DNA from 2 places in the Paenibacillus sp. FSL H8-0457 genome. Region 1 is predicted to be linked to the other one. Evidence: predicted binding sites of a transcription regulator. Region 1 holds the regulator's gene; the other holds the start of a gene.

What was found. Region 1 encodes LexA, which represses DNA repair genes until DNA is damaged. Its sites were predicted from a motif close to CGAACATATGTTCG; they were not measured.
Region 2: the regulator LexA is predicted to act here: its motif matches at 2,573-2,586, upstream of recA (recombinase RecA).

What each region holds. Positions count from the first base shown of each region.
Region 1 covers NZ_CP150293.1:2,729,265-2,740,457, reverse strand. Annotated here, with positions in the region: gene MHI43_RS12250 (TIGR01457 family HAD-type hydrolase) at 1-434, opposite strand, end outside; gene rnz (ribonuclease Z) at 789-1,718, opposite strand; gene metH (methionine synthase) at 1,805-5,245, opposite strand; gene MHI43_RS12235 (cupin domain-containing protein) at 5,415-5,951, shown strand; gene MHI43_RS12230 (FixH family protein) at 6,051-6,455, opposite strand; gene MHI43_RS12225 (HAD family hydrolase) at 6,750-7,541, opposite strand; gene MHI43_RS12220 (hypothetical protein) at 7,585-8,109, opposite strand; gene MHI43_RS12215 (DUF896 domain-containing protein) at 8,268-8,474, opposite strand; gene MHI43_RS12210 (LysM peptidoglycan-binding domain-containing protein) at 8,765-9,136, opposite strand; gene lexA (transcriptional repressor LexA) at 9,312-9,938, shown strand; gene MHI43_RS12200 (hypothetical protein) at 10,029-10,817, opposite strand; gene MHI43_RS12195 (RNA polymerase sigma factor) at 10,810-11,193, opposite strand, start outside.
Region 2 covers NZ_CP150293.1:4,704,468-4,715,660, reverse strand. Annotated here, with positions in the region: gene MHI43_RS20885 (YajQ family cyclic di-GMP-binding protein) at 1-152, shown strand, start outside; gene pgsA (CDP-diacylglycerol--glycerol-3-phosphate 3-phosphatidyltransferase) at 417-1,004, shown strand; gene MHI43_RS20875 (competence/damage-inducible protein A) at 1,107-2,369, shown strand; gene recA (recombinase RecA) at 2,657-3,718, shown strand; gene MHI43_RS20865 (RecX family transcriptional regulator) at 3,858-4,595, shown strand; gene rny (ribonuclease Y) at 4,961-6,502, shown strand; gene MHI43_RS20855 (TIGR00282 family metallophosphoesterase) at 6,642-7,445, shown strand; gene MHI43_RS20850 (stage V sporulation protein S) at 7,575-7,835, shown strand; gene MHI43_RS20845 (dipeptidase) at 7,925-8,896, shown strand; gene MHI43_RS20840 (phosphate propanoyltransferase) at 9,060-9,632, shown strand; one part of gene MHI43_RS20835 (IS3 family transposase) at 9,821-10,115, shown strand; one part of gene MHI43_RS20835 (IS3 family transposase) at 10,115-10,965, shown strand.

The DNA of each region.
Region 1 (11,193 bases):
GTCAAGATCGACACAGCTCCCTCCTGAATCCAGCGAACGGCACGGGTCAACTTATCGTAATCAAACGAGCGGTCGATTCCTTGAATGACGTATTCAGGGGACTGCTCCACGATGGTAAGGCCAGCGGACAACAGCGCTTCGCGAAGTCCCTCTTCGCCGAGCATCGCCACCTTGGCACCGGGCGACTCCTCAGCGATATATTTAGCTGCAGCGAGGGAGGATGTGCATACTTCCTCCGGCAAGGCAGGAATCCCCATCTCCATCAGGTGAGCCGCCACCTGCTCCGGCGTGCGCGAAGAATTGTTCGTTACATACAGGAACGGAATCTGCATTTCTTTCAACCGCTCGATCAGCAGGTCAGCCCCCTCGATTCGATTCCGGCCATGGTACAGCGTTCCGTCCAGGTCAATCAGCAATCCTTTTGGTTTTTCCATGAATAAATGCACCTTCTTTATTTCTTTCCTTCACGGCATAAATGATTCATCTGATGAAAAGGTGACCATTCAAGGCCGTGTTGTAAGGGTTAATCATCCTTAATATATGTATGGCTGCAGGCATTCAGCTGTCCTTTACTATAATGAACTTAGAAATACCGATAGTATTATTGTAAAGAAGCCCATTACCGGTTGCAAGGTTCATGCCGATCGCTTCATTCTGACGGTCGACGCGTCGAAAGAAATCGAAGACTGTCCAAGTCTTAGCGTTTATGAACCGCTTTGTCGCATCCTGCGCTTTCCCGGAAAATAATGCCCCCGACCACCCGATATTTCCACGTAATTCACCGCTGCCTAGGAACGACGCTGGATAGGATACAACCCGAAATCCTCCGCCAATCGCGTATTCGCAAATATCTCCCGCGCTTCGTTTAGCAGCGGCTGTAAATGATCGATATCTTTATACCGGGAGCTGAAGTGGGTCAAGAACAGCGCTTTTACCCCAGCCCGTTTAGCCGCTTCCGCCGCCTGTTTGGCGGTACTGTGATAGTATTCGTGCGCGAGCTCCGACAAATCCTCCATGAACGTGGCCTCATGGACCAGGAGATCCGCGTCCTTGGCCAAAGCCTCCACGCCTGCGCATGGCCGCGTATCCCCGAGAATCGTGACCACCCTCCCTTTTTTCGGTGTCAGGAGCACATCCGAGGCATGAATCCATCGGCCGTCGCCGAGTTCCACGCTTTCCCCTCTTTTCAGCTTGCCATAGAGCGGCCCTGGCTTGAGTCCATAGTCCGCCAACCGTTTCAGGTCCAGACTGCCGGGGAGATCCTTCTCCACGACACGGTAGCCGTAACTCTCGGCCCTGTGATCCAGCTTGGCCGATTCCACGAGGAAATTATCGTCCTCAAACAACACGCCACCGGTGTGCTCGATGACCTCCATCGTATAAGGGACGCGCGATTGGCTGATGCTCAGCGTAGTTTCAATGAAGACTTTGATGCCTGGGGGACCATATATCGTCAGGGGTGATGTTACCCCTTGGGCACCTCGGCTGGATAGCAAACCTGGCAAACCGAATACATGATCACCATGCATATGGGTAATGAATACCTTTTCAAGCTTGGACAGCTTGAGCGGGGACTTTAATATTTGATGCTGCGTGCCTTCTCCACAATCAAACAGCCACAGACTTCTTCGTTCTTCCAGCATTCGCAGTGCAATCGAGGTCACGTTACGCTGCAGCGTCGGAACCCCCGCATTTGTTCCTAGAAAATAGAGTTCCATCCCTCTTCTCCCCTTTCGGTTGTAAACCGGAGAAATCCCCCGAAACATTCGGAGGATTTCAAACCGGCTGTACCGGTATTCAAATGTTAAGCTTTATCCACGTTAAAATAATGAGCCTCCGGATGGCTGAACACCATCGCGGATACCGACGCCTCCGGTTCCATCATGAAACCCTCGGTAAGATGAACGCCGATATCTTCTGGCTGCATCAATTTGAATAAAGGCTCCTGATCCTCCAGATCCGGGCATGCCGGATATCCGAAGGATACGCGAATGCCTTGGTATCTCGCTCCCAGGCGCTGTTTCATCGTCATGTCTGCCGGATCGGGGTATCCCCACGTATCCCGCATCATATGGTGAATTCGCTCTGCCAGCCCTTCAGCCGTTTCCAGGGCAACCGACTGAAGTGCATGGGAACGGAGATAGTCGCCTTTATCCTTCCATTCCCCGGACAATTTCCCGACGCCGTGCCCTGCCGTAACGACCAGGAACCCGACGTAATCCATCACCCCGCTCTCTACGGATTTCAGGAAGTCCGCCAAGCACAGATACGGCTCCACCTGCTGTCTTGGAAACGTAAAGGTATGCAATATTTTCGATGCATCCTTTGGATCGTATATGATAATATCATTTCCTCGCGACTGCGCCGGGAAGAAACGGTACATGGCATGTGCCTGTATGATTCCCGATTGAACTGCCTCTTCCAGAATACCGTCAACGGTTTCCTTAAGCGATACCGCCTTCGGATCATTCGCTTTGAGCAGCTGTTCCACGGATCCTTTAAGGCCTAGATGATGTCCCAACAGCATCTGCATGTTGATATAAGGCAGGATGTGCGAAATCGGATAATTCCGGAGCACATGCCGCTCCATATCCGGCGGTATATACACCGGGGCTTCGGTCGATATTTTGGATCGGAGTCCTTCAGACAGCTTCGGCATTACTTTTACAACCTGTGGTGCCGCTGCATCCGCTTCCTGCTCCGCCTTAATCTCTTCAGCCATTTGGGTCCGCAGCACCGGATCGCTCAGCTGGTTGGCCAATGCAAGCCCGTCCATCGCGTCTTTCGCGTAGAGCACCATTCCGTCATATTCGGGGCGGATGCGCGTCTTCGTGAACTTCCGCGTCAACGCAGCCCCGCCAACCATGATCGGAACGCTAATGCCCGCGTTTTTCAAGTCCTGGGCGGTGGATACCATCTGCTGTGCCGATTTGACCAACAAACCGGATAACCCGATGGCGTCAGGCTGCTCCCGCCGGTAAGCCTCGATAATTTGCTCCGGTGGTACTTTTATACCCAAATTAATGATTTGGTAACCATTGTTGGACAAGATGATCTCCACCAGGTTTTTACCGATATCATGGACGTCGCCCTTCACGGTGGCCAGCATGATTTTCCCTTTGACCGACGACTCGTTTTTCTCCATAAAGGATTCCAAATACGCCACGGAGGCTTTCATCACTTCGGCGCTTTGCAGCACCTCCGCCACAATGAGCTCGTTGTTGTTAAACAAGCGACCAACCTCGGTCATCCCTGCCATTAGCGGGCCATTGATGATCTCCAGCGCGCCGTATTTGGTCAAGGCTTCATCCAAATCGGGAATCAGTCCTTCCTTGGAGCCTTCCACCACATAAGAGGCAAGTCTTTCTTCCAGCGTCAGATTGGATACCTTTACCTTCTTCTCTACCTTTTTATGCCGGAACGCGGCGACGAATGCCGCCAGCGTCTCATCATTGGTTCGATAAATCAGATCCTCCGCCAGACGCCGCTCTTCCTCCGGAATGGAGGCATAACGCTCGAGCTTTTCCGTGTTCACGATTGCGTAGTCCAATCCGGCCTTCGTGCATTCGTACAGATACACGGAGTTCAGCACTTCACGGCCCGCTTCCGGCAATCCGAAGGAAACGTTGCTGATGCCGAGGATCGTATGCACTTTGGGCATGGCTTCTTTTATCATGCGAATGCCCTCAATCGTTTCCTTGGCTGATCCGATGTACTGCTCGTCACCCGTACCTACAGGGAACACAAGCGTGTCGAAAATAATATCTTCAGGCGAAATGCCGTATTTGTTCACCAAGAGATCATAAGACCGCTGCGCCACCTTAAGCTTGTCGTCGCGATGAATCGCTTGACCGCTCTCATCGATGGTCCCTACGACGACCGCAGCGCCGTATTTGTGCACCAACGGAGTCACATGCTCAAATTTCTCCTCGCCGTCTTCAAGGTTAATGGAGTTAATGATCGCTTTCCCTTGCGAATATTGCAAGGCCAAGTCAATGACCGCCGGATCGGTTGTATCGATCATCAGCGGCACCTTCACCTTTTTGACCACCAGCTCCAGGAATTGGATCATATCCTCGGCTTCTTCGCGGTCCGGATCCTGTACGCATACATCAATGACATGGGCGCCATTCTTGACTTGAGCACGAGCGATCTCGGAGGCTTCCTCATATTTTCCTTCCACGATCAAACGCTTAAATTTGCGCGAACCCAGAACATTTGTTCTCTCGCCCACCATATACGGGCGGTTTTCCTGCTCGATATATACCGGCTCGATGCCGGACAATGCCGGCAAGTGCCCACCCTCAAGCGGACGTGGGGTGAAGCCATCCATCGTTTGTTTTAAAGCCCGGATGTGGTCAGGTGTCGTACCGCAGCATCCTCCAGCGATGTTAAGCCAACCTTTTTCAGCAAAAGCCCCCATCTTTTGGGCAAGCGATTCAGGAGATTCATGGTATTGACCATTCTCGTCAGGCAGACCCGCATTCGGATAACAGCTGATCGCGCTTCTCGACATTTCGGACAAGGAACGGATATGGTCGCGCATGAACTCCGGACCCGTTGCACAGTTCAGGCCGATGGATACCGGATTCAAGTGTTCCAAAGAAATGTAAAACGCCTCGATGTTCTGTCCCGCAAGCGTTGTTCCCATCGGTTCGATTGTGCCGGATATCATGATGGGAAGGGTGACGCCTGTCTTATCAAACGCTTGTCGAATCCCAATGCTCCCCGCTTTCACGTTTAGCGTATCCTGCGACGTCTCGAGCAACAGGGCATCCACGCCGCCTTCAATCAAGGCCACGGCTTGCTCCTCGTAACTCTCGATCAATTCGGCGAAGGTCACGCCGCCGGTAACCGACAGCGTCTTGGTTGTCGGACCCATCGCTCCCACGACATATCGCGGGCTGTCCGGCGTGGAATATTTCTCAACTGCAGCGCGGGCCAGATGAGCCGCTTTCAGGTTGATTTCCCGGGCAAGTTCAGGTATATCGTATTCAGCAAGCACAACGGAGGTTGCGCCAAATGTATTGGTTTCAATCAGGTCGGCACCTGCTTCAAGATATTGTTCATGTATTTTTTGAATGACGTCGGGCCGATGAATGACCAGCATTTCATTGCAGCCATCCAGCTCCGGGCCGCCAAAATCTTCAGCCGAGAGGTCCTCTTGCTGGATCATCGTGCCCATGGCACCGTCAAGAATTAATATTCGTTCTTTAAGCACTTCTTGTAAGCTAGGCTTGTTCAACTCATAAACCTCCCCCGAAAACGTTAAATCTTAGTGTATCAGAATACTTTTCAATAGAAAAGTCGAAATATTGCGCAGCTATCGGTACAAATCAACATTTGCAGATGACAAATGCTGTGAGGGGGGCTATAATACATATTAATCCAACGGGAGAAAGAGGGTTAAAGCTATGGCAGAAATCGTGATTCGCAACACGAACGAACGCATTACTGGGGAAGAAAATGTTCGGGAATTCCTGAATAACCAAGAGGTTGTTTATGAGCATTGGAATATGGATAAACTCCCGGCAGATCTTCAAGAAAATTTCAAGCTGAGTGATGAAGATAAGCAGCGCATTTTGGACATTTTTGACGAAGAAATTCGCGACCTGGCTGCAAGACGCGGCTACAAAATCTGGGATGTCATCACGCTTTCCGAGTCCACGCCCAATATAGAGGACCTGCTTAAAAAATTCGAAGAAGTTCACACCCACTCGGAAGACGAAATCCGTGCGATCGTTGGCGGCAAAGGGATCTTCATTATTAAAGGCTCCGACGATGTCGGTTACTTTAACGTAGAGCTTGAGCCGGGCGACGTTATCTCCGTACCGGAAAACACGCCTCATTTCTTCACGCTGATGGAGAACAAGCAGATCATCGCGGTTCGTCTCTTTATTGAAGAGAACGGCTGGGTAGCTACTCCGGTAGAAGATCCCCAATTTCAATAAGCCTTAAGCGGTTGACTGAATAGGAAAATGGAATAAGGCAGCGCATGATCCGCCCAACGGATGGATGCGCTGCCTTATTTATTGGCTGTGTATTGTGTATTACTCGGTTACCGTCAATTCCTTCAGCGGCATGGAGTGCTGCCCTCTAGCCGTGACATGGGAAACGATGCGATAGGTTCCTGCTTCCTCGAAGGTTTTCTCCATTTTGTAGACCCCGCCTTGATCATGCTTAACCGGAACCTTTGCCTGAACGCCTCCGCCTTCCAGCGTCACTTCGAATTCCACGTCGTTTGCATCTTCGACCGGGCTGCCTGCTTGTGTTACCTTCGCTTCGATCAACACTTTCTCGCCTGCCTTAATGCTCTCTGGCGTCAGAGAGAGCTCTACGATAATCGGCTCCGCCATCACATCATCACTGGGCGCCGCCTTGCTGTCATTGCATGCGGCAAGCGCAACCGCCATCAACACCATGGCTGCAATAAAGGCCATCTTTTTCCTGGTCATCCAACCACCTCTTTTACGAATTCATGCTATGTATGATTTATTCACGTAATGGTCCATTCCAAACAGCGTCATTTTCCTAATTCATTATATCGCATTATTCTTTAACTTCTATCTCATGCAGCTTACAATTGTGTGACGTTTGTCACTGCCAACAGCCTCTTTCCTTTCAAACATGGCAACCAACAAAAAAACAGCCCCGAATCGCATCAGATGCTGGCAGGACTGTTCCTATGTACGCTAATATATCTCGCTAATAGATCTTGTAGAATAGTCGTGAACTCTTGATCACGTCATTTATAAGGACGCCACAATAGCATGCAGCTCGGATAAATGTTTGATCTCAAACTTCGGCTGAATGGCCGGATCATGAGGCCGGTCTACCCGATTGATCCAAACCGTATGCAGTCCTGCGGCATTCCCGCCTTTAATATCTGTGGTCAGCTTATCTCCCACCATCACGGCCTGATCCGCTTCGACGCCTAACAGATCAAGTGCATGCTTGAATATGGAAACATCCGGCTTGCCTTTGCCGAAATCACCCGAGATAATAATGTGGTCAAAATAAGGGACCAGTTCCGGAACGCCATCAAGCTTCTCCTGCTGCAAATCCGGACTTCCGTTCGTTAGAAGTAGCAGCTTCACGTTACCCTGTAATCCCTTCAGCACTTCAAAGGTTTCTTCATATACGTAAGGTCTTGTTCTGCGTTCCGCAGCAAATTGCGCTGCCAACGTCTCCGCCAACGCTTCATTATCAACGCCAAGGCGATGAAGTCCGCGACGCCAGGATTCCTTGCGGTATACGGGAGCCAATTCTTGCAGCTTTCGGAATTCGGGCTGGGATCCAGCCGTAAAATTAGCCCACAAGCCTTCAAACGGATTGATCCCGATCATTTTGGTAAAAGCAAAAGTATCATAGGATTCATACAATGCTCTTGCTTCTTCACGCACCGCGGCCAAAAGCGCGCCGGCATCAACGCCGGTCTCCGCCGCTCCGGCTTGGCATGTCACTTCAAACGCTTCTTCTACACTGCGTTCATCCCACAACAACGTATCGTCCAAATCAAACAAAACCGCAGCAATCGGCATTTCTCTCCCACTCCTCATATACATTGTGATCTACTCTATCGGGTTAGTTGTGCTCCACTGGAATTTGATGAGTCTTTGCAAACTCTTCCAATCTTTCGCCCATGGCTTTGGTATCGTAAAGATTCATCATTCGTGAGAACACCCAGTTGCCTGCTTTTCCCTTGCCTTGGATCACGACGGAACCCGAAGCCAATTTGATCTTCTCGATATCCGATACGGCCAGACGGCGTTCCCGGTTGAACTTCATGGTCGACACGGAGGCCCGTTCAATCTTCAAATAAGGCTTGCGGAGAAATATCATGAGCGCCAACAGGATATACAAGCTGACGCCAACCCAATTCAATACATCATTGCTTCCGCCGGCTGCCTGTGAAGTTGCCGTTCCGAGAAGCGCATACAAACCGGCCAATGCAACAAGCACTAACGGAAGTACATACTTACGTCCCTTAAACACGTCATGCTTATCATTAATCGCAGACCCTTGATACGAGGTCAATCCCTGCTTTTTGCGCTGTTTGTTAAGTTGCGACATATTTTTGCTGACTTTTCTTTCCCATGAACGTGACATTTGGTTCCCCCTGAACTCATAATCAAAATGTTTATAAACCATATAAACTTGGGGTAACCGTAATCGATTATCCGAATGGCCGGTACCCCAAGTAGTATTATGCTATCCTTCGATCTGTTCACGGATCCTCTAAATATATATCCTTGAACGGTTATCGACTAGTGCTTTAATCGCGGGCCGCCTTTTTGTTCGTTTTCATCAACCCATTCAATCGATTCCAGCTGTTGTCTAAAGTTACTGCGAATATTGTTAAGGTATATTTCCCGAAGCTCGGCCCGTTCTTTGAGCTCCTCCTCGGTCAGCCCTTCATTCTTCTTCTTTCTTGCTAATACATTGATGCGTTCTACCAAAGTATCGATGTCCATGACTTCTCCTCCAATTTCGATATCATGTATAACTTAAACATGTGAAAAAGAGCTTGTCAAGGCAACTGAGCCCTTGCAAACTCTTCTCAGAACAAATAGGAATATATGATGCGCATAAACGAATACCGTCTATGGGGAGGAAATCTATAGTTATCTATTGTAAACGCGCTATTACGCGTAAATGATTCAATCTGACAAGCAGAATATGATGTGTCATTAAACAGGAAGTAACCAGCCGTATGTGGTGATTATATGGAGTATGAATGCCTATTGGTTGAAGCAACGTCAAATCACCAAACCGGCAATGACAGCACTTCCCCAGCCTGTATGTCCGGACCCTTCAATCCGTTCATTCTTCGTATGCTATCCAGATATACGCGTGTATCCATATCCGCAGGTTTGTGAAGGGAAGCAATTCGCCACAAGCTATCGCCATATTGAACGATCACCTGCTTCTCTCCAGTCGGCTTCTCTGTCCCACCGGCAAAAACGGAATATGCACCTGTCCAAAAGATGGCCACAATTAGCAGGGTGAACAACAGTTTATTCAAAGGGATCGAAGCTATCTTCGATTTCAAGTAAATGCCCCAATTCTTCGATGATTGTTCTGTTACCACCGGAACGTTCTCATAAATGCTGCGGTATGTACTGTATTTCAACATGGAATCATCATCTCCCAAACAAGTGTTCTCTTATGGATTCATCTTAACACGAACACTTGTTTGATTCAATACCCAAAAGAACATTTGTTCTATTTTATTTTAGAACTTATGTTTGTACGAACGGTAGTTCTATGTTATAATTTTCCCAAACGTTACTAAATGGGGTTGATACGGCATGTCGAAAATATCCAGCCGCCAGCTGGCGATCTTAGAGTTTATCCGCAACGAAGTTCGTAGCAAGGGTTACCCGCCTTCTGTCCGGGAAATCGGCGAGGCTGTCGGACTAGCTTCCAGTTCTACGGTCCATGGTCATCTGGACCGTTTGGAGAAGAAAGGCCTGATCCGCCGTGACCCTACGAAACCAAGAGCGATCGAGCTGCTTGGCCAAGAAGAATCCGAGAGCGCGAATCTGTTTACGCACACCATAGCCAGAGTGCCTGTCGTCGGGAAAGTCACAGCAGGCGTGCCGATTACGGCCATGGAGAACATTGAAGACTATTTCCCGCTCCCTCAGCATTACGTGGGCGACGATAAAGTGTTCATGTTGTCCGTAGTCGGCGACAGTATGATTGAAGCCGGTATTCACAGCGGTGACTACGTCATCGTTCGCCAGCAGCAAACCGCGGACAATGGTGACATTGTCGTTGCAATGACAGAAGAAGATGAAGCAACCGTGAAGACCTTCTATAAGGAGAAGGATCATGTACGATTGCAGCCGGAGAATCCTACCTATGAGCCGCTGCGCTTGAACCATGTTACGATTCTCGGGAAAGTGATCGGTCTCTTCAGGGACGTACACTAATTCCATAGAATTATGAATAAGAGGTTACCTTCCTTATTTGGATGGTAACCTCTTCGCTTTTTGTATATAGATAATGGAAGATAATCCTGACTAGTTTGCCAACACCATAACGCCTTGCTTAAGATCCAGTCGATACATCCGCTTAGGTTTATAATCCGGCGAACCTTCGCCTCCCGGTCCCTCCGTAGACTGCAGAACAAGTTTATTCTCCTTCACCTCGGGAGCCGTACCTGGTCTATAATATGAAAAGTAGGATGCCAAGGACTCATCCTGAAATCGGAGCTGAACGGCATTACCCGTTTCATGCTCTACGGCGAACGCATAGATTTGTATGCCATGACAGTCCCTATATTGCGGTGCGAGTATAAATACATCGGCATCTTGAAACGGCAGGCGAATCATATCAACCGGAGCAGATGTCGGTTGAATAAATGTAAGCCCCTCCAGCGTAGTGACTTCATTTGTAACTTGGTTAGTACTATACTGCACGCTGTAGTTTCCGGTAAACGACCGATCCGTTTCGATACCGAAGCAGCTCGGTGCACCCAATGTCGTTATTTTTTCCTGTCCAACTGCAATAACGTTTAACAGTCCTTCATCCGTTACGCCTTGTGCCCGGATTGTCTCCTCCTTAGTAGGGGGCATAGTCCCTGCTCTCTGTTGTTCGTCCCTGCCATAAGGCAATTGAAAGGCAAATAAAATAATCAGAAGCATGAACCCGCCAGCTAATCCAACTTGTAAGTACTTTCGACGTTTAGGTTTGCTGTCGGTGAAAATCACGGACCTATGCACGTTTTTTTTCATTTCGGACGTGAACTTTTCATTTGAAAAAGGAGCTTTTTTAGCACGGTTGTACCAGTCTGGTTTATCCTCACTCATCGTTCTTCTCCTTCATTAGTTTTTGTACTTTTTTCCTGGCCCGATGCAATCTGGATTTTACAGTGCCTGTCGCAATATGAAGCAGCTTCGCAATCTCATGCATCGGCATTTCATAGTATAGGTCCAGGACCAATACTTCCCTAAGCTTGCTCGGCAAAGTCATAATCATTGCCCATATTTCATCCGTATACTGCTCGTCCAAATATTCCGCTTCCGCTGACCGGCTTGACGAACTGGCGGTAAGCTTGTCTTTAAGGATGACTTTCCGAAAGAAAAAAGCCTGTTTGTACCGGAACGCCGTATGTCGCGTGATCGTAAGCAGCCACGTTTTCAGCGTCGCCTGACCGCGAAAGGTATGTATGCCGTAATAGGCCTT
Region 2 (11,193 bases), 2.0 Mb from region 1:
TGATCCGTGATTCCAAGCTGAAGGTCAAGAGCCAGATTCAAGGCGACCAGATTCGGGTAACCGGAAAAAGCAAGGATGATCTTCAGCAGATCATGCAGCTGCTTCGCAAAGCGGACCTTTCCCTGGATCTGCAATTCACCAATTTTAAATAAACGCTCCTCTCCCTCCAAGCAATAAGGGGTGGGCTCGGCTGGTTTGTTTCTTTTGACAGGGCGTCAACGGAAATATTATACTAAAAAACGATATATAAGGATTAACGTATACATAGATTACTGGGGGATGAAAATGACAGACAGCGATGCACGCTTCAAACCCTTTAGGCTCTTGGGAAGAGCGACCCTGATGACATGCAGAAGGATAACCGCTGCAGGGTCTGCCGAGTTAACAAGACAACCCGTTGCAAGGGAGGTTGCCCCATGAATTTACCCAATCGTATCACGTTGGCCCGCATTTGCTTGATCCCTGTCATGATGATTTTCCTGCTGGTGGATTTTGATTTTTATCCGGATCCCATTGTGTGGAATGATTTTGTCCTGCCCTATAACCAATTGATTGCGGCACTGATATTCATACTTGCTGCAAGCACGGACGGCATTGACGGGTATCTGGCCCGGAAAAACAATATGGTGACGAATCTGGGTAAACTTCTGGATCCGCTGGCGGACAAACTGCTGGTTGCGGCCATACTCATATCGCTTGTAGAGATGGGAAAATGCGAATCCTGGATTGCTGTTGTCATCATCAGCAGGGAATTTGCGGTGACTGGCTTGAGACAAATTGCGCTTCTGGAAGGTTCGGTAGTCGCAGCAGGTCAATCCGGAAAAATCAAGACGGTGATTCAGATCGTGGCGATTGTCGCGCTTCTGATCAACAATTTCCCGTTTGTATTTTTGGGGATTCCGTTTGATGTCATTGCGATCTGGGCTGCCGCGCTGATTACGATCTATTCGGGAATCGAATATTTTGTCCAGAACAGGCACCTTCTCAAAGGTACCGGGGCATAACGGCAATAGGAGCCATCCTATTGCTTTTTTCTTCCGCCGGGTAAGGAATAACAAAGGCAGCTACTAACGAAGAGATAGAAGATACGGGAGGATCGATGAATCATGAAAGCAGAAATCATTGCAGTTGGAACAGAACTTCTCCTCGGACAGATCGTGAATACCAACGCACAGTATTTGTCCAGACAGCTTGCTTCAATGGGGATCGACGTGTACTATCAAACCGTTGTCGGGGACAACCTGGAGAGGCTCAAGGAGGCCTTGCGCCTGTCCAGCAGCAGAGCCGATATTGTACTCCTGTCCGGCGGTCTCGGTCCCACGCAGGACGATCTGACGAAGGATGCGCTGGCTTCCTTTCTAAATCGTTCCTTGCATATCGACCGGATGGCCATGGACCGGATTGAACGCTTCTTTCATGAGCGGGGATCCGTCATGACCGAGAACAATCGGCGCCAGGCTCTAGCCATCGAGGGCGGCACCCCGCTTCCGAACGAGACAGGCCTCGCCGTCGGGAACGCGGTATCCTATGAAGGCACTCATTATATCGTTTTGCCGGGGCCGCCCAAAGAATTGATGCCGATGTTTGAGCAGGAGGCCAAGCCTTGGCTTCTGCAGCATGTGCTCACGGATGAGCTTCCCATCTATTCGAAGATGCTTAAATTCGCGGGCATTGGGGAGTCCGCGCTGGATCAACGCCTGGAGGACCTGATTACGGCCCAGACCGATCCGACGATTGCTCTGTATGCCAAGGACGGGGAGGTCACCGTCCGCATCTCCACTAAGGCCTCCAGCGAGTCTGAGGCGATGGTCCGACTGAATGAACTGGAAGCCAGGATCCGGGAGAGAGGGCCTGAATTTATGTATGCCAACGAGGATGTGCCTATCGAAAAGGTCATCGTGGACATGATGGCAGATCGAAGCTGGACCCTGAGCGCGGCGGAGAGCTGCACGGGAGGACTTGTAGCGGAGACCCTGACCTCCATTCCCGGAAGCGCATCGATGTTTCTTGGGGGGATCATCTGTTACACCAACCAGATCAAGGAGAAGCTTGTGCATATCCCGCATGCGCTGCTGGAGGGGGACGATGCGCCGGGGGCCGTCAGTGCGGAGGTTGCAGAAGCGCTTGCGGATCATGTCCGGATGGTAACCGACAGCGACTTCGGTTTATCGGTGACAGGCGTGGCAGGTCCGGGTTACGCGGAACGCAAGCCTATAGGGCTGGTCTACATCGGATTGTCCCAAAGGGGCAAAGAAACGGAAGTGCATGAGCTGAACCTCCAAGGCAACCGCGAAACGATCCGGCTCCGCGCAACCAAAGCGCTGCTATACCGGCTTTGGCAGCGTCTCGTAGCGTCTGAGCAGGCTTAGGCTTCGTGGCCAAAGGCGACCGAGCATTTGGAAAAGTAAAAAATTTACACCTTGCTAAATAGCTGTTCTTGAATTCAGGAACCGTTCCAAGTATAATGGTAAATACGGAAGAACCGTGGCATATCGATTGATGTTGCCACGGTTCTTGTTCTTTATACATAGGGTTCGGAGCATGAACGGGAAGGGGAGTTGAATAAAAAAAACGAATGTATGTTCGAAAAAAAGCTTGGCAAACGTGTCAAAACAAGGTATGATAAGACTATCAACAGTGAAGGGTTGTGGAACAATTGTCAGATCGTCGTGCTGCGCTGGAAATGGCGCTTCGTCAGATAGAGAAACAGTTCGGAAAAGGTTCCATCATGAAACTGGGTGAATCCACCCATATGCAAGTTGAGATTGTGCCAAGCGGATCGTTGGCATTGGATATAGCTTTAGGAACCGGCGGCTTGCCTAGAGGCCGGATTATCGAAGTGTACGGCCCGGAATCCTCCGGTAAAACAACAGTAGCCCTGCATGCCATCGCAGAGGTTCAGAAGGCTGGCGGACAAGCTGCATTTATCGATGCCGAGCATGCTCTGGATCCATCGTATGCAAACAAACTGGGCGTTAATATTGATGAATTGCTGCTCTCCCAACCGGATACGGGCGAGCAGGCGCTGGAAATTGCGGAAGCTCTGGTACGGAGTGGAGCCGTCGATGTCATCGTTATTGACTCGGTTGCCGCGCTTGTACCGAAAGCCGAGATCGAAGGCGACATGGGTGATTCCCACGTAGGTCTGCAAGCCCGTCTGATGTCCCAGGCTCTTCGTAAATTGTCGGGTGCCATCAATAAGTCGAAAACGATTGCCATCTTTATCAACCAGCTTCGCGAGAAGGTTGGCGTTATGTTCGGTAACCCTGAAACAACCCCAGGCGGACGTGCTCTGAAGTTCTATTCCACGGTTCGTTTGGACGTGCGTCGAATTGAGAGCATCAAAATGGGCAACGATGTGGTGGGTAACCGCACACGGATTAAGGTTGTTAAGAACAAGGTAGCTCCACCTTTCAAACAGGCCGAGCTTGATATTATGTACGGCGAAGGCATCTCTAGAGAGGGAAGCCTGATCGATATCGGTACGGAGCTGGATATCGTGGATAAAAGCGGAGCATGGTATTCTTATGCCGGTGACCGTCTTGGTCAAGGCCGCGAGAATGCGAAGCAGTTCTTGAAGGAGAATCCGGAGATCGCCAGCGTGATCGAGAACAAGATCCGTGAAGCGAGTAATCTGACGACGGCTGTTCCTGAGCCTTCCGACAAGGAGAAGGAACAAGAGCAATTGGAAGAGCAAGAGTTGTTTAAGGTAGAGTAATAAATCGCTGGTTAACGATGACAGTGTTTGGGACCGTCCGGTGTGGGTAACGCCAGACGGTCTTCTTTGCATTTATTTCTGCCGAATCATTGGTCTTGACGATGTGTCGAGAAGCGTGCAGCAGTGAAGGGAGCGTCGTATGGATATAGAGAATAAAGAAATGTCGGGGCAGGCGGATTCCTCGGGAATTGGACATTTTCCGGAAGACGAGGATCTGGTCATAACTTCTGTCGAAATGCTGAAAAAGCCCAAACACCGGTATCAAATCGCGTTCGGTCCGTACCTTATGACCGTTCATGAAGACGTGATGCTTAAATATCGCATGTTAAAGGGAAATGTTTTTCGCAAGGAAGAGCTGCAGGAGATTGTCGTGGCAGATGAGCGGCAGCGGGCTTACGTGGAAGCGCTGAATCATTTGGCTCGGAAACCTAGGACGACTCAGGAGATCACGCAGCGTTTGCAGCAAAAGGGGTTCGAGCCCAGCAGCGTGGAGACGACGCTGGAACGCCTCGAGAAGGACAAGCTGGTGGATGACGCGCTGTACGCTAAGATGTGGGCAGAGCAGCGCATGACCAGCCATAAGAAGGGACGGCTGTGGGTTAAGCAGGAGCTGAGGCAGAAGGGGATCGGCACCGAGCTGATTTCGGAGGCTTTGGGCGAGATCAGCGCAGAATCGGAATTGGAGAGCTGCTTGGCCGTGGGACGAAAAAAATGGCAGCAAACCCAGGGGGAGCTGCTGGATCGCAAACGTAAAACCGGAGCATATTTAATGCGTAGGGGTTTTGGGGGAGAGCCTGTGCGCCAGGCACTCAAAATTCTGATCGAAGAGGAGCAGGAGAAAGGCGAATGGGACGAAGAGCCGTATGATTTTGAATAAAGCACAAGCAGTTGTGCATTTTTTCGCTAAAGAAATGGTTTCACTGGATGAAACTGACGTTTACCCATTGCTTTCCCTTGACAATATCTTTTTATAAATACTAAAATAAATATGAATCTTTTTATCATAAATTAGAATCCTTTTTCCTTCCAAAAAAGTGACTACTTTGTGAAAGATTCTTAAATCGCCAATTCATAGTGAAATGTATTCCGCTGGCTAAGGCGGGATTTGCGTACGATCATTATGGCGTGCGCAGTATGGACGGCAGCTTCCACTGTCGGAAAATTTTATGTATGAATGAGTAACCTGACAATTGCACATTTTCCCAAGGAATGCCTTGGAGGAAACAACGAGGAGGTGAACAGATGGAAACTTGGATCTGGATCATAATCGTTCTCGCTGTAGCCGCTATATTCTTTGGGTTCGGTTATTTTATTCGCAAATCCCTTGCAGAAGCTAAAATTTCCAGTGCCGAGCATGCCGCTTTGCAGATCGTCGAAAGTGCGAAGAAGGAAGCAGAAGCATTGAAGAAAGAAACGGTTCTCGAAGCTAAAGACGAAGTTCATAAAATCAGAGCCGAAGCTGAAAAAGACACTCGCGAGCGCCGGAATGAAATTCAACGGCAGGAGCGCAGATTGTTGCAAAAGGAAGAGTCGCTGGATAAAAAAATAGAATCTTTGGAACGTAAAGAAGAACAAGTGGCGAACAAAGAGAAACGAATAGAGGAAACCCAGCAGCAAATCGATGCAATTTACAAGAAGCAAACGACGGAACTGGAGCGCATCTCCAACCTGACGATGGAGGATGCCCGCAGCATCATTCTCAGCAATGTCGAGCAAGAAGTTCGTCATGAAACCGCTCAGATGATCAAAGAAATCGAGCAGCAGGCGAAGGAAGAAGCAGATAAGAAATCACGCGAGATCATCACGCTGGCTATTCAACGCTGTGCGGCTGATCACGTAGCTGAGACCACGGTTTCTGTTGTCACCTTGCCGAACGAAGAAATGAAAGGCCGGATTATCGGACGTGAAGGCCGAAACATTCGTGCGCTTGAGACCCTTACAGGGATTGACCTTATTATCGATGATACTCCGGAAGCTGTCATTCTGTCCGGATTTGATCCGATTCGCCGTGAAATTGCCCGTACGGCTTTGGAAAAGCTCGTGGCGGACGGACGGATTCATCCGGCTCGTATCGAAGAAATGGTGGAGAAATCCCGCAAGGAAGTGGACGAACGCATTCGCGAGTATGGAGAACAAGCCACTTTCGAGGTTGGCGTACACGGTTTGCATCCGGATTTGATCAAAATTCTGGGTCGACTGAAATTCCGTACGAGCTATGGACAAAATGTGTTGAAACACTCCATGGAAGTGGCCTATTTGACTGGCCTGATGGCCGGCGAACTGGGCGAAGACATCGTGCTTGCGAAACGGGCAGGACTGTTGCATGACATCGGTAAAGCGCTGGATCATGAAGTGGAAGGATCGCACGTTGAAATCGGCGTGGAGCTGGCGAAGAAGTATAAGGAACATCCGGTGGTTATCAACAGCATTGCCTCCCATCACGGTGATTGCGAAGCAACTTCGGTTATCGCCATGCTGGTGGGTGCAGCCGACGCATTGTCCGCTGCCAGACCGGGAGCACGCAGAGAGACGCTTGAGACGTACATCCGTCGTCTTGAGAAGCTCGAGGAAATTTCAGAATCCTTTGAAGGCGTTGAGAAATCCTACGCCATTCAAGCAGGACGTGAAGTTCGCGTCATGGTACAGCCGGAAAAAATCGACGATGCCGAAGCATTCCGCTTGGCACGCGATATTACCAAAACGATTGAAAATGAACTGGATTATCCGGGTCATATTAAAGTCACCGTTATCCGGGAAACCCGTGCGGTCGATTACGCGAAATAGAGTTTGGACCTTAAAAAGTGGCCGCATTCCGGCCACTTTTTATCTTTAAGATATCCGAAAATACATATCGGACTATCCATGAATCGGGAACCGACCTGCCTGGGATCAAGTCAGGACAGGACAGGCTCCCCCTGAAGGAGTGATTGACATCAAAGTATTATTCATCGGAGACATTGTCGGCAGCACAGGACGCAAGGCGCTGAAAGCTTCCCTTCCCGAGCTGAAGTCCAAATATAATCCGCACATTATTATTGCCAATGGGGAGAACGCGGCTTCAGGCCGCGGCATCACCTCGGCCATAGCCAATGAATTTTTCAATTGGGGCATTCATGGCATCACCTTGGGAAACCACACGTGGGATAACAAGGATATTTTTGAGTTTATCGACGACGAACCGCGAATGATTCGCCCGGCGAATTTCCCGCCCGGCACACCCGGCCGCGGATACACCGTCATTAAAGCGAACGGCAAACAGCTGGCGATCGTGAATTTGCAGGGACGGACATTCCTGCCAGCCATTGATTGCCCGTTCCGGGCCGCCGATGACATTGTGGATGAACTGCGCCAAAAGCATAAATGCATCCTTGTGGATTTTCATGCTGAGGCGACCTCGGAGAAAATTGCCATGGGATGGCATCTGGAAGGCCGTGCCTCGATGGTGGTCGGCACGCACACCCACGTCCAGAGCAATGACGATACCATACTCCCGGGAGGAACGGCATACATTACGGATACCGGGATGGTGGGATCCAAGGAAGGCATCCTCGGCATGCAGCGCGATGCGGTCATGTATAAATTCAAGACCCAGCTTCCTGCCCGTTTCCAGGTCGATGAGGGCAAATGGCAGTTCCACGCCGTATGCGTGGACATGGATGAGGAGACGGGAAAAGCCCGGAAGATCCAAAAAATCCGCATGTACGAAGATGAATGGCGGATGGATTAAAAACGTCAAAATCAGTTTAATTAAATTAGGTACGGATGGTAAAAAGCAGGAATTTTTTCCCCTCTCACGAATAACATCTAGTAAGCGGAAGCAAACCATCACTCAACATTCCCAGGGGAGGTACTTACCATGGAAGTATTAAAAGTTTCAGCAAAATCCAATCCTAATTCGGTTGCAGGGGCGCTCGCTGGAGTTCTTCGGGAGCGGGGCGGAGCGGAACTGCAAGCGATTGGGGCGGGAGCACTGAACCAGGCCATTAAAGCGGTAGCGATTGCCCGGGGATTTGTAGCACCGAGCGGGGTGGATTTGATATGCATCCCTGCTTTTACGGATATTGTGATTGATGGCGAAGACCGGACGGCAATTAAATTGATCGTGGAACCTAGATAAATTTCGAATGTTGAGGATGAGCCTGTTTACTCTGCTAAGCGTAAACAGGCTTTTTGCTGTGACAGGTCAGAAGGGAGATGAGCGCCGCGATGCGGACGGTTGATTTTCACTGCGATGCTTTGAGCAAAATGTGGGAAGATCCCAAAGCCTCTTTTGTGGACGGCCCGCATTTGGACGTAACGTTGCAGCGTTTGGAGCAGGGGGATCTGGCGCTTGAGGTGTTCGCTGTGTTCTTGTCGGAGAAATTCGGGAGGCCCTCCTTTGAACGCGTATTGGCCCAACTGGATGTATACCGAAGCCGCATCGTGAACGCGGGTCATCTCAAGCCCTTGCTTTGGCGGGAACAAGTCCGAGAGATGAGACAACGCAAGACGGAGCGGTACGGCGTGCTGTCGCTGGAAGGCGTTGACGGGCTGGAGGGCAATCTGTATTACGTTCAGCTTTTATTTGATATGGGCGTACGATTGATGGGAGTTACCTGGAATTATGCCAACTGGGCAGCGGATGGCGTGCTGGAGCAGCGAAACGGCGGGTTTACGGAACGGGGACGTCAGCTGATCGAGCAATGTCATAGAACAGGCATCATTCTGGATGTGTCTCATCTGTCCCAGGCCGGTTTCTGGGAACTGGCGGAGCTGACTCAGCGGCCCGTCATTGCTTCGCATTCCAATGCCTACTCCATTTGCCCGCATCCCCGGAATTTGAGCGATGAACAGATACGGGCACTGATAGCGTTAAACGGCATGATCGGCATCACGTTTGTGCCCTGGTTTATCCGCAGCGGTGTCCAGCGCGTGACGCCGGAGGACGTCCTGCCGCACATCGAGAAGATTTGTGAGCTGGGCGGAGAGAAGCACATCATGTTCGGGTCGGATTTCGACGGAATCGATCAGTGGATCGAAGGGCTGGAGCATCCGGGCCGGTATCCGGATTTTCAGGAGCTGCTGCTCAAGTTTTATCCCGAATCGACGGTCAAAGGCTGGATGTCGGATAATCCGCTGCGTTTTCTTGAACAGCATTTGCCTGCATCGCCGGTTCAAGAATATGAACATGACGCATAACATCCTGGATTCGAGGATAACTATGACAATCCTGTTGCAGATCGCGCAAGAAACGAAAGAAGGCGACCTGAAACACGCGGGTTGCCTTTTTATTTTTGGGTAATAGAGAGTATAATAGGTGATGGCATGTACAGCATATAGAGAAAAACAAGGAGTGAGACAGATGAGTAAAACTGTACCCGTGGGTGTATCCGCCCGCCATATTCATTTAACCCAAGAGCATATTGAGGCATTGTTCGGCCCTGGATATCAACTTACAGAGTTCAAACCTTTGTCCCAGCCAGGACAATTCGCGGCCAACGAAACGGTAGCGGTCATTGGAACAAAGGGACAATTCGATAAAGTAAGAATTTTGGGACCTGCGCGTCCTGCAACCCAACTGGAAATTTCCCGTACGGATTCCTTTGCCATCGGCGTGAAAGCACCCGTGCGCGAATCCGGAAACATTGCCGGTACCCCGGGAATCACGATTAAAGGCCCGGCAGGTGAAGTAACGGTGGACGAAGGCGTCATCGTGGCCGCTCGTCATATTCACTTCCATACATCCAATGCGGAACAGTGGGGCATTAAGGACAAGGACCTGCTCAAAGTGCGCCTAGGCGGCGAACGCGGCCTTGTGCTGGAGAACGTCATTGCCCGCGTATCCGACAATTTTGCGCTCGACATGCACATCGATACCGATGAAGCCAACGCAGCCGGCGCCAAAAACGGAGATACTGCTGAAATTATTGATTAATCCGCGGCTATAGAAAGCCATAAGAACATACTGTATGTGTCACGCATGCGCAACTTTTACAAGTTCGCAGTCAAGAAGAGCCTGGATCGATTCGGGACTGACCCCAAAGCGTGAGACAAATTAAAACACCTTCAAGAGAACTAAACCATGTCGTAAGATATGGAGATAACCTTGGAGGTGTTTTTGCGTTGGCAACAAGAGTTAGCTACCCATTCGAACTTAAGATGAAAGCTATTGAAATGAGATTAGAAGGAGTTCCGGTTAGAGAGGTCATGGAGCAACTCGGGATACGGAATAAGACACAGCTAAAGGTGTGGATGAAGTGGTATCGAGAAGGTGACGTACATCGGCTGGAGCAGCCTGTGGGTAAGCAATATAGCTACGGGAAGGGGCCAGAATACTCTTCAGAGTTAGAAAAACTACAGGCAGAAAACCGATTTTTAAAGCAGCAATTGGACCTGCTAAAAAAGTACACGGAGTTAGAAAGGAGGTGAAACCCGAGGTCGTCGTTGCTTGGATCGAGTCCATTCGAGAAGAAGTCACGGTGACGCAAGCTTGTGCATGGCTTGGGATTGCAAGAGCAACCTATTATCGCTGGAAAGCAACTGTGGAAGCAAAAGGTCCAGAACCAACGGTGGAGAAAATCCGAGAACTTTGCATTCATCATAAATTTCGGTATGGTTACCGGAAGATCACCGCGCTCCTCCGAACAGAGCAAAGTATAAATCACAAACGTGTGCAGCGTATTATGCAGCGAGAGGGGCTCCAATGTCGTGTCAGAGTGAAGAAACGCAAACCTACAGGGCAGCCAGCTTACATCGCAGAACACTTGTTAAAGCGTCAGTTTGAGGCCGATGCCCCTATGCAAAAACTCGTAACAGACATTACGTATTTGCCGTTTGGCGGAAAAACGTTATACCTGTCGAGCATCTTGGACTTGTTTAACGGAGAGATTGTGGCATACAGTATATCTGACAAGCAAGACACTGAGTTTGTCCTGGACACGTTGGCTCAACTGCCCACCCTGTCGGGCACCATGCTCCATAGCGACCAAGGCAGCGTCTACACCTCTCAGGCCTATCAAGAAGCTGTAAAGGGAAAAGGCATTACCATGAGCATGTCCCGCAAGGGTACGCCCGCTGATAATGCCCCCATCGAATCGTTTCATTCCACGCTAAAGTCTGAAACGTTCTATCTCGAAGGTTTAACCTGTACGACGACGGCAATCGTCGAGCAGACCGTTCGAGACTACATTACTTACTATAACTCAATTCGCATTCAAACAAAACTAAACAACCAGTCACCGGTTCATTTCCGGCAACTGGCTGCTTAAACTTGCAAGGTGTTTTGATCCCTGTCTCACAAACGGGGGGCAGTCCCATTCATCGATGCCAGGCTCTTTTTTGGAAATTCCAAGTTTACGGGCGGCGTGCTGCCGAACATGGGAGAAGAAAATCAACGGCCAAGGAACGCTCTAATAGCACCAGGGTGGTAGCTTAGGCATAAAGATCATGATATAATTTAAAACAGTGCCTATTTAAGCAATATTGTCATGTAAACC